3 regions of the Lactobacillus sp. C449L genome follow, and region 2 is predicted to be linked to each of the others. Evidence: predicted binding sites of a transcription regulator. Region 2 holds the regulator's gene; each other region holds the start of a gene.

Region 1 (3,288 bases), 430 kb from region 2:
CGATTTGCATACCTTGATTCTTTACCATGCCATTTACTTCATCAAGCATCAAGTTAACTATCTTGATTAAATCATTCTTAGATAGTTCATTGAATTCAATTACATCGTCTAAGCGATTTAAAAATTCTGGCTTGAAAAATTGATTCATTGACGCTCTGGCGGAATCTGGTTTCTCAGTAGAATTTTCAGCGGTGAAACCAACGCTAGTTTCTTTAATTCCTTGACCAGCATTTGAAGTCATAATAATGATTGTATCCTTAAAAGAAACGGTTCTACCTTGTGAATCGGTTAAACGACCGTCATCCAAAATTTGTAAGAATAAGTTCATTACTGAAGGATCAGCTTTTTCAATTTCGTCAAGTAAAATTAAACTGTACGGGTTACGCCGAACCTGTTCGGTTAACTGTCCAGCTTCTTCGTAGCCAACGTAGCCAGGTGCCGAGCCAATTAATTTTGAAACTGAATAAGACTCCATATATTCTGACATGTCAATCCGAATTAGCGCTTCCTCAGACCCAAACATTTGCTTAGCAAGTTGTTTAGCAAGTTCAGTTTTACCTACACCAGTAGGCCCAATAAAGAGGAATGAACCAATCGGCCGACCAGATTTGTTAAAACCGATTCGATTGCGCCGAATTGCGCGTGCCACTTTGTCAACGGCCTTATCCTGACCAATTACATGGGCTTTTAAGTTAGTTGCTAAATTTTGCAATTGATTTTCTTCTTGCTTTTGCAAGTCACCAACCGGAATCCCAGTTTTTTCTTCAACAATCTTGTTCATAATTTTGCTAGTAATCGTTGGTGACTTGTCAGGATCTACTTTTTGATCCTTCATCTGGCTATACTTCTCAATTTGATCGCGATAATATGCGGCTTTTTCATAGTCTTCGTTTTTCAAAGATTCTTGTTTTAACTGTTGTGCAGCGTCAATTCGTTCTTTTACCTTTTCTTTATCAACGTAAGGTATAGTTAAGTTCATGCGCGATCCAGCTTCATCTAATAAGTCAATTGCCTTATCGGGTAAAAATCTATCTTGAATGTAGCGCTCAGATAACTCAGCTGCAGCTTTAATTGCGTCGTCAGTATAGTGGACATGGTGGTAATCTTCATAGCGCTTTTGAATACCTTTTAAAATCTGAATTGTTTCAGCTATTGAAGGCTCTTTTACGTCAACTGGTTGGAAACGACGTGCTAATGCGGAATCTTTTTCAATTTCGCGGTACTCATTTAAAGTAGTAGCACCGACTAATTGCAGATCTCCACGGGCAAGAGCTGGTTTAATGATATTTCCAGCGTCCATACCACCTTCAGCATTACCAGCCCCGACAATTTCGTGAATTTCATCGATGAACAGGATAATATCATTATGGTCTTGTAATTCTTTAATTAATTGCTGCATACGTTGTTCAAATTGTCCCCGGATGCCAGTTCCTTGCACAAGTGAAACGACATTTAGTGAAACAATGCGCTTATCTTGTAATTTCGCAGGTACCGATCCGTCAACAATCTGTTGAGCAAGTCCTTCTACAACTGCAGTTTTACCTACACCAGCTTCACCAATTAAAACTGGATTATTTTTAGTTCTTCTATTTAAAATTTCGATTACTCGAGCAATTTCTTTATCGCGTCCAATAACCGGATCAATTTTGCCTTTTCGAGCTAGAGCAGTCAAATCGGTTCCATATTGATCAAGTAGGGAGCGGTTATTGCCACCGCCATTAGGTGTGCCATTGCCACCATTCATACCAGGGTCATTTGGATTGCCGTTCATTCCGTTATTTCCGTTGAAACTAAAGAAATCACCGAGATCACCGAAGGGTCCGTTGTTTTCATTATTCATATTAATATTTCCTTGTTGCTTAAGTTCTTGATAGCATTGTTGACATAAATTAATTTCGCGGCTTTGCCCATTAACCTTTGCGTACAGGTGAATAGAAGCAGGTCGCTTTTGACAGTTTTGACAAAGCATTATTTTACCGCCTTTCTTTTCAATGATTAAATTATATAATTAGCACTCGCAATATGCAAGTGCTAAAACTGAAAAAACTTATTTTTTGTAAGAACCAAATATGCTAAAATTGACCTTGGCAAAAAGCCGGAATTTGCTAAGAACAATGCAGGTTAGTGTATTTAGGAAACGGTGGTATATTTGGATTATCAAGAAATTCTCAAGCAGTTGGCAAATGGAGAATTAGATCATTATGAAGTTGAGCCAGATAAAGCATTTGACTTCCAAGCTGCCTTGAGATCTTTTGGCAAACGACAGAACATAACTGGTAAAGCTCTACGTGGTGGAAAAATAGTTTACAGTCAGTCAAAGTCAGAACTTTAATGATGTAAACTGTTACATTTTTGTTGTCTATTTCACAAAAAAATGATAGTCTAAATACACGAATAGGTATTTATTACCGGTTTGATTTTTTCAATTCAAAGGAGATATTTTATAATGGAAAAACGCGATTTTCATGTTATTGCAGAAACAGGTATTCATGCTCGTCCAGCTACTTTATTAGTACAAGCAGCTTCAAAGTTTGGTTCAGACATCAACTTGGAGTACAACGGCAAGTCAGTTAACCTGAAGTCAATCATGGGTGTTATGTCACTCGGTGTTGGTAAAAATGCTGATGTTACTATTAGTGCTGATGGCGACGACGAAAAAGATGCAATCAACGCTATTTCTGAAACAATGAAAAAAGAGGGTTTGGCTGAATAATGACCAAGACATTAAAAGGAATTGCTGCAAGTGATGGTATTGCTGTAGCTCCAGCCTACCTCTTGGTTGAACCGGATCTTTCGTTTTCAAAAACTACTGTGAGTGATGTTGAAAGTGAATTGGCTCGCTATAAAAAAGCAGTTTCAGTTTCAATCGCTGAAGTTGAACAAATTCGTGATAGCGCGAAGAAGAGTTTAGGTGAAGACGAAGCTCAAGTTTTTGAAGCTCACTTGATGATTTTAAATGATCCAGAATTCACTGGGGCCATTGAAAACGAAATCAAGGAACAAAAGATTAATAGTGAAGCTGCGCTTGATGAAACTTCTCAAAAATTTATTGAGATTTTTGAAGGTATGACTGATAACGCATATATGCAACAACGTGCTGCTGATGTTCGCGATGTTTCAAAGCGAATCATGGCTCACTTGTTAGGTAAGGAATTACCTAATCCGGCAGCCATTGACCGCGAGGTTATTGTTGTTGCTCACGACTTGACGCCAAGTGACACTGCGCAATTAAACAAGAAATTCGTTAAGGGCTTTGTTACTGATATCGGTGGACGAACTGCCCACTCT
Region 2 (3,288 bases):
GAAGAAATTGTGTTTGGATTAGTAATTGCTTGTCTTTTTGCAACTTCACCAACTTGAATTTCACCATCTTTAAAGGCAACTACAGATGGAGTGGTACGATTCCCTTCTGGGTTAGTAATAATCTTTGGTTCTTTTCCTTCAAGAACGGCAACTGCAGAGTTAGTAGTTCCGAGGTCAATACCGATAACTTTTGACATTAATAATCTTCCTTTCAATTACTGTGCAACAACAACCATTGCTGGTCTTAATGTACGGTCTTTATATAAATATCCTTTTTGTAATACTTGAACAACATGGTCTTTTTGTTCATCAGTTTCAGCTTCAACTGTTTGAACAGCTTGGTGTAAATTAGGATCAAATTTGGCACCTTCAGCGTCAATTTCGCTAATGCCATGATCTTTCATCGCTTTAACTAGAGCATCTAGAGTCATTTGAACTCCCTTTTTAAGCTGTCTTGAAGCATCATCATCAACTTCAGTGTCTAAAGCTCGTTCTAAATTGTCCATAGCTGGTAGAACATCTTTAGCTAGTGATTGCGATTCATACTTTATTAGTTGGGCACGTTCATTATTATAGCGGTTTTGCATATTCTGTATTTCCGCTTGACTACGTAAAAACTTATCTTCCAAGTTTTTCTTTTCTTCTTGTGCCTTTAATAATTCTTCCTTGATTTGTTTCTCAGGGGATTTTTTTTCGTCAGCCATAGTGTCTACTTTAGCTTTTTTACTCGACTTAGATTTTTCTTCAGTCTGTTCTTTATTAAGATCTTTTTCGCTAATATATTTATCCTTACTCACGGCTAACCTCCTTTACTTAAATCTACCATAATATTCGAGTAACTTTTTAGCCAATTCGTTTCTGAAATACTCTAAAAGGCTAATTACTTGCGAATAAGGCATATTGTTAGGGCCAAGTAAAGCGATTACTCCTTTACCATGTGAGCCGACGCTGTACTCTGCCGTAAGCAGACTATAATCTTTTAACAAGTCATTTGACAATTCTGAACCCAGACTAACCCGAATTGGATACTTGCCACCCTGAGAAGTCGCAGTTTCATCCAAAATACTAGAAATCAGATCATTATGGTCAATCAGTTCGTATAATGAGCGCAAACTAGATGCATCGGCTAAAGACGTGTTATTAAGCAAATTAATTTGCCCATCAACATACATCTGTTCACTAGCAGCATCATTAATAACATCTTCTACTAGATCAATTAACTCCGTTGCATGATTATTAGTGAGTCTCTTCCCCAACGTACTATTGAGCAAGGATGGAGTGACTTCATCTAAAGTCTTTCCAACTAACTCATCATTAATCATCCGCACAGCTTTCTCGATTTCATCACCATATACATTATACGGCAAACTATAAACCTGATTATGTACATTGCCGTCACTGGTAACTAAAATTGCCATAATCTGACGACTAAACAGTGGTACAATTCGAAAACCAGTAATAGTTAGAGCACTACTTTCAGGACCTTCGGCAAAAGCTGTATAATTGGTTAAATCAGATAAAATTTTTGCAGCTTCTTGAACAATCTCATTAACTTGATGAAAAGGTTGATCCAACTGACTTCCAATTTTTTCATAAACAGAAGATGGAATCTGCAAAGGTTCAAGCAAGTTATCAAGATAATAACGATAACCTTCAGTTGATGGTACTCGCCCACTCGAAAGGTGTGTTTTTTCAAGCAAACCTTTATCTTCCAAAACAGCCATTTCATTGCGAATAGTTGCACTCGAAACCTTGATTGGCAGTTGATTCATGACAGTCTTAGAACCGACCGGATCGTGTGTCTGCGTAAAATCGTTAATAATTGTTTTTAAAATTAATTCTTGACGTTCGGTCAACATAAACATCGCCCTCACTTTTAGCACTCATACTTCTTCGGTGCTAACAATTATTATGATACTAGCTTTTAGCAGAATGTCAAGCTGAGTGCTAAAAAAATTGTAAATAAATTTAATTGCTGAGTTTTAGCCTTTTTCAGCAAAATATTTCTTTATTTCCAATTCATCTTGTTCCATCTGCTTTTTCAGATCTTTTAAGTTGTCGAACTTAATTTCACCACGGGTATATTTGTACCAAGCAATGACCATATCTTTATCGTATGCTTCTTCATCAAAACCAAACAGATTAGATTCAATAAAGATTTTTTTACTATCATGAATCGTTACATTATAACCGACGCTTGTCATTGACTCGTACCATTGACCATCAATTTTGGTTTTGGTAGCATAAACTCCTACTTTAGGAATAACTTTACTTCCTGTCCATACTAGATTAGCAGTTGGAAATCCAAGCTTATGACCATTCCTGAGTCCATGACCGATAGTTCCTGACATTACATATGGTTCACCAAGCAATTCTTCAGCAAGACCCATATTACCCGCAGTTATCGCTTTTTTGATCTCAGTTGAACCAATTTTTTGCCCCTCATATGATTGCTTGGGAACGTCAACAATCTTGAATCTGTTTTTAGCAAATTTAGGGAAATTAGCCATATTAGCAATATCTCTAGGACCGTATGTATAGTCAAAACCAGCGACAACTGTATCTGCTTTCAACTTCACAATAATATTATCGACAAATTCTTGAGCCGCTAGTTTACGAAATTGATTATTGAAGTGCATCACCACTAAAAAATCAACTCCAAGTTTCTCCATCTTATAAGCTTTTTCAGCTAAATTATCAATATAAGTTACATCAGTATTTTGATAAACTTCTTTTGGATGGCGATCAAAAGTCATTACCACTAAGGGAAGATGCTTTTCAACCGACTTATCCTTCGCTATTCTAATTAAATGTTGATGTCCGCGATGGACACCATCGAAAAAGCCCAAAACTAAAATAATTCTAGTTTGGAATACCTCTTTTTTAATTGGATAAGTTAAATGGATAATTTGCACAATAAAACCTTCATTCCACCTATTCGTTTTGCAACAACATTAAAAATGGTCGGTAAACGGCATTATCTTTCTGGTATATTGCCTTAATGCTATTATTGTACCGTAACGCAATGCTTTTTGCATCCGTTTTCAAAACGATTGAATTGCCATTTTTAACCTTTAACCATTGTCCTTGATTTAAGTTAACTTGATCATAGTCTTTAAAAAAGGTATCAATGGGTTGAACTAATTCGTTTGCTTTTGCTGGATTATTGATAATCTCGTCTAGCTTGACTGCTTGACTAAGGTTAAAGCCGGAACTAGCTGTCCGTCTCAATGTTTGCATAACTGCCGGAACGCCAAGCTTTGCGCCCAAGTCATTAACTAGTGACCT
Region 3 (3,288 bases), on a different contig from region 2:
CCAATTAACTTGTTAACCGCCATTTGATCCTGGTATTCAGACATATCCAGCCTAATTAAGTGATCTTCACCGCCAAATAATTGAATTGCTAGCTGTTTAGCCAACTCAGTTTTACCGACTCCAGTAGGACCCGTGAGTAAAAATGAACCAGTTGGACGATTATTGTCTTTGAAAACTTGCTTACGGGCAATCGCATCCGTAATAACATCAATTGCATGATCTTGATCAATAACTGCCTTCTTCAGCTTTTCAGCTAAATCAAGGTTCTTTTGACTCTCACTTGCATGCAACTCACTCATTGGAATTTTGGTCTTAGCTTCGATTAAAGCGTAAATATCTTGATCTGTTACTCGTGGAGTAGCCGCATCATCAACATGCTCTGCCTTATCACGAAGCTCTGCAATTTTCTTCTTTAAATCACTAGCTTTGGTATAGTCTTCATTTTTAGCTGCTTCTGCTTTTTCATGCTCTAAGTTCTGGATTCGCTTTTGCAAAGTAGCTTCATCACTTGGAATTGAGTCAAGACCCTTCTTAGCACCAGCTTCATCCATTAAGTCAATCGCCTTATCTGGTAAATAACGACCCTGAATATATCTTTGAGACAATTCAACAGCTAAACGTAGTGCGCTATCGCTGTATTTAACGTGGTGATAGTCCTCGTACTTCTTTTTAAGACCTTCCAAAATCTTAATTGTTACTTCAGTTGAAGGCTCAGGAACTTGAACTGGTTGGAACCGACGAGCTAAAGCAGCATCGTTTTCAATTTTACGGTATTCACTAGTAGTTGTTGCCCCAATTAGGTTCAAGTCACCACTAGCTAAGGCTGGCTTTAAAATGTTAGCAGCATCGCCACTATTGTTTTCAGAATCTGTTGAACCAGCACCAACAATGTTGTGAATTTCATCAATGAACAAGATAATATTAGGATTCTGCTTTGCTTCATCGATTACTTTCTTCAGGCGCTCTTCAAAACTACCACGAAGACTAGAACCGGCAACCATATCGTTAATGTTAACCGCAATAATATGCTTGTCTTTCATCTTGTCAGGAACATCGCCTTGGGCAATCTTTTGCGCTAGACCTTCAACAATTGCCGTTTTACCAACACCCGCAGGTCCAACTAAAACCGGATTGTTCTTTTTTCTTCTGCTTAAAATTTCAATTACTTCTTGAATTTGTTCGTCACGTCCAATTACTGGATCGTATTTATTGTTTTTAGCTTGTTCAACTAGGTCTACACCTATTGGTTTTTCCTTCTTAGGCTGACCATTCATTTGACCATTTTGTTGAATATCTTGTGGAGAAATGTTCATGCTCGAATAATGAACTGGAATCGAGCCACTATTATCATTATTAAAGAAAGAACTGTTTAGTTCGTTAAAAAGATTATCAAATTCGTTGTCAAAATATGCCATACATATACACCCCTTATTAGGTAAATTTTCAGTAATTAGCACTCGAACAAGTCGACTGCTAATTCCTTACATCTATTATTGTAGCAGGTTATCCACAGAATGCAACATTTTTGTTTAACTTTTCCACATTTATTTCCAAAACTTGTGAATTTGCCTTTATCTATTTAAAAAGCCTTGCTGCTGCAGCGTTTTTAGCTTCAACAACAAGGCTTAATTGTTCTTATTTTTGATATAAATTAAAGTGCTCGCATAAATATTTAGCGGTTAAACTCGTGCTCTTTTGAGAAATATCCACAGGTAAACCACAAGCAGTAATTCTTCCGCCTTGTTTGCCACCACGTGGTCCCATATCAATCATATAATCGCTGTTTGCCATAATATCTAAATCATGGGTGATGGCAATAATCGTTGCTTTTTGATTAAGCAACTTTTGAAAGACCTGCAGCAATGTCCTAACATCGTATGGATGCAATCCCACGGTTGGCTCATCAAAGACGAATAAACTACCGCTTTGCTGACGGTGAATATGACTAGTTAACTTCAGCCGCTGTGCCTCGCCACCAGAAAGTGCTGGCGTTGATTCACCCAGATGCAAATAACCCAGTCCCATATCATGTAGAGTTGTGATTGTTTTTTCAATTTTTGGTTGATCAGAAAACAAGTTTTGCTTTAGCGTATCGTCTACTGAATGATCTAGTACATCTGCAATACTTAAATTGTGCCACTTAACCTTTAACACACTCTGATTAAATCGCCGACCTCCACAAACTGAGCATGTCTCTACCATGTCAGGCAAATACTGTATATCAAGGGAAATAACTCCCGTGCCTCCACACGCAGGACAAGCACCCTCTTTATTATTATAAGAAAAATGAGAAGCTCGATACTTCAGCTTCTTAGCTAAAGGCCGACTGGCATATAGCTTACGCAAATTGTCCATGATATCAGTATAAGTTGCTACCGTTGAGCGCTGATTTTTGCCAACAGGTGCAGAGTCAACACTAATTACATTTTTGATTCCACTGTTAGACAAGTCTTTTACCCAATCAGGACCTGCTGTTCCATCTTTTTGTGCTTTTAATGCCGGCACTAGTGAATCGAGAATCAGTGTAGTTTTACCAGCACCCGAAAAACCAGTAATGGCTGTCAAACGGCCAATTGGAATTTCAGAATGAACATTTTGCAAGTTAAACCGCTTTGTTACTGTAAATGCGACTTTGCCTTCAGTAAAAATTTGCTTTTTTTGGGCACATGAACGCACGTAGAGAGATGCGTCCCCCTTTAAATATGGACCAATTAACGAGTTTTTATCCTGTTTTATCTCCTCTGGCGTACCTTGAGCAATTATTTTACCACCTTGCGAACCAGATCCTGGTCCAATTTCAACAATCCAGTCAGCTGCTCCAATAATAGCAGCTTCGTGATCAACAACTACTAGGGAGTTACCTTGATTGACCAGTTCGTGAAAAACGTCAATCAGGCCGGCAACATTATCAGGATGAAGACCAACCGAAGGTTCATCTAATACATAAAGCACCCCAGTCGTTTCCGTACGTAATGTCCGACCCAGCTGAATTCGCTGCAACTCGCCCGTAGACAAGGTATTGGCCTGGCGCGAAAGGCTCAAGTAATCTAATCCTAATTTTATCAGTGGCTTAACTTGGTGCATTAATTCTCCGGTAAGGTTTTCAGCTAAATTTTGCATGTCAGCTGGTAACCAGCGCAGAATCTCTTGCATATAACTATTCAATTCGCCCAAAGTTAGCTGCTCAGCCTCTACAATGTTTTTTCCAGCTACCAACTGATCCCAGCGACTCGGATCAATACGATAGCCTTGGCAACGAGGACAAGTACTAAACTTATAGAAAGCATT

Evidence for each region. The regulator HrcA, encoded in region 2, represses chaperone genes, less so after heat shock. The targets are predictions, from matches to a motif close to TTAGCACTCNNNNNNNNNGAGTGCTAA.
Region 1: AC2JF9_RS02705 (ATP-dependent Clp protease ATP-binding subunit) is a predicted target of HrcA. The motif match lies at 2,009-2,035, and genes of this name have one in related genera.
Region 3: AC2JF9_RS05095 (ATP-dependent Clp protease ATP-binding subunit) is a predicted target of HrcA. The motif match lies at 1,451-1,477, and genes of this name have one in related genera.

What each region holds. Positions count from the first base shown of each region.
Region 1 covers NZ_JBWXGA010000001.1:570,747-574,034, reverse strand. Annotated here, with positions in the region: gene AC2JF9_RS02705 (ATP-dependent Clp protease ATP-binding subunit) at 1-1,969, opposite strand, end outside; gene ykzS (protein YkzS) at 2,141-2,332, shown strand; gene AC2JF9_RS02695 (phosphocarrier protein HPr) at 2,447-2,713, shown strand; gene ptsP (phosphoenolpyruvate--protein phosphotransferase) at 2,713-3,288, shown strand, end outside.
Region 2 covers NZ_JBWXGA010000001.1:144,659-147,946, reverse strand. Annotated here, with positions in the region: gene dnaK (molecular chaperone DnaK) at 1-197, opposite strand, end outside; gene grpE (nucleotide exchange factor GrpE) at 216-797, opposite strand; gene hrcA (heat-inducible transcriptional repressor HrcA) at 810-1,859, opposite strand; gene ribF (riboflavin biosynthesis protein RibF) at 1,983-2,915, opposite strand; gene truB (tRNA pseudouridine(55) synthase TruB) at 2,935-3,288, opposite strand, start outside.
Region 3 covers NZ_JBWXGA010000002.1:366,617-369,904, forward strand. Annotated here, with positions in the region: gene AC2JF9_RS05095 (ATP-dependent Clp protease ATP-binding subunit) at 1-1,415, opposite strand, end outside; gene AC2JF9_RS05100 (AAA family ATPase) at 1,636-3,288, opposite strand, start outside.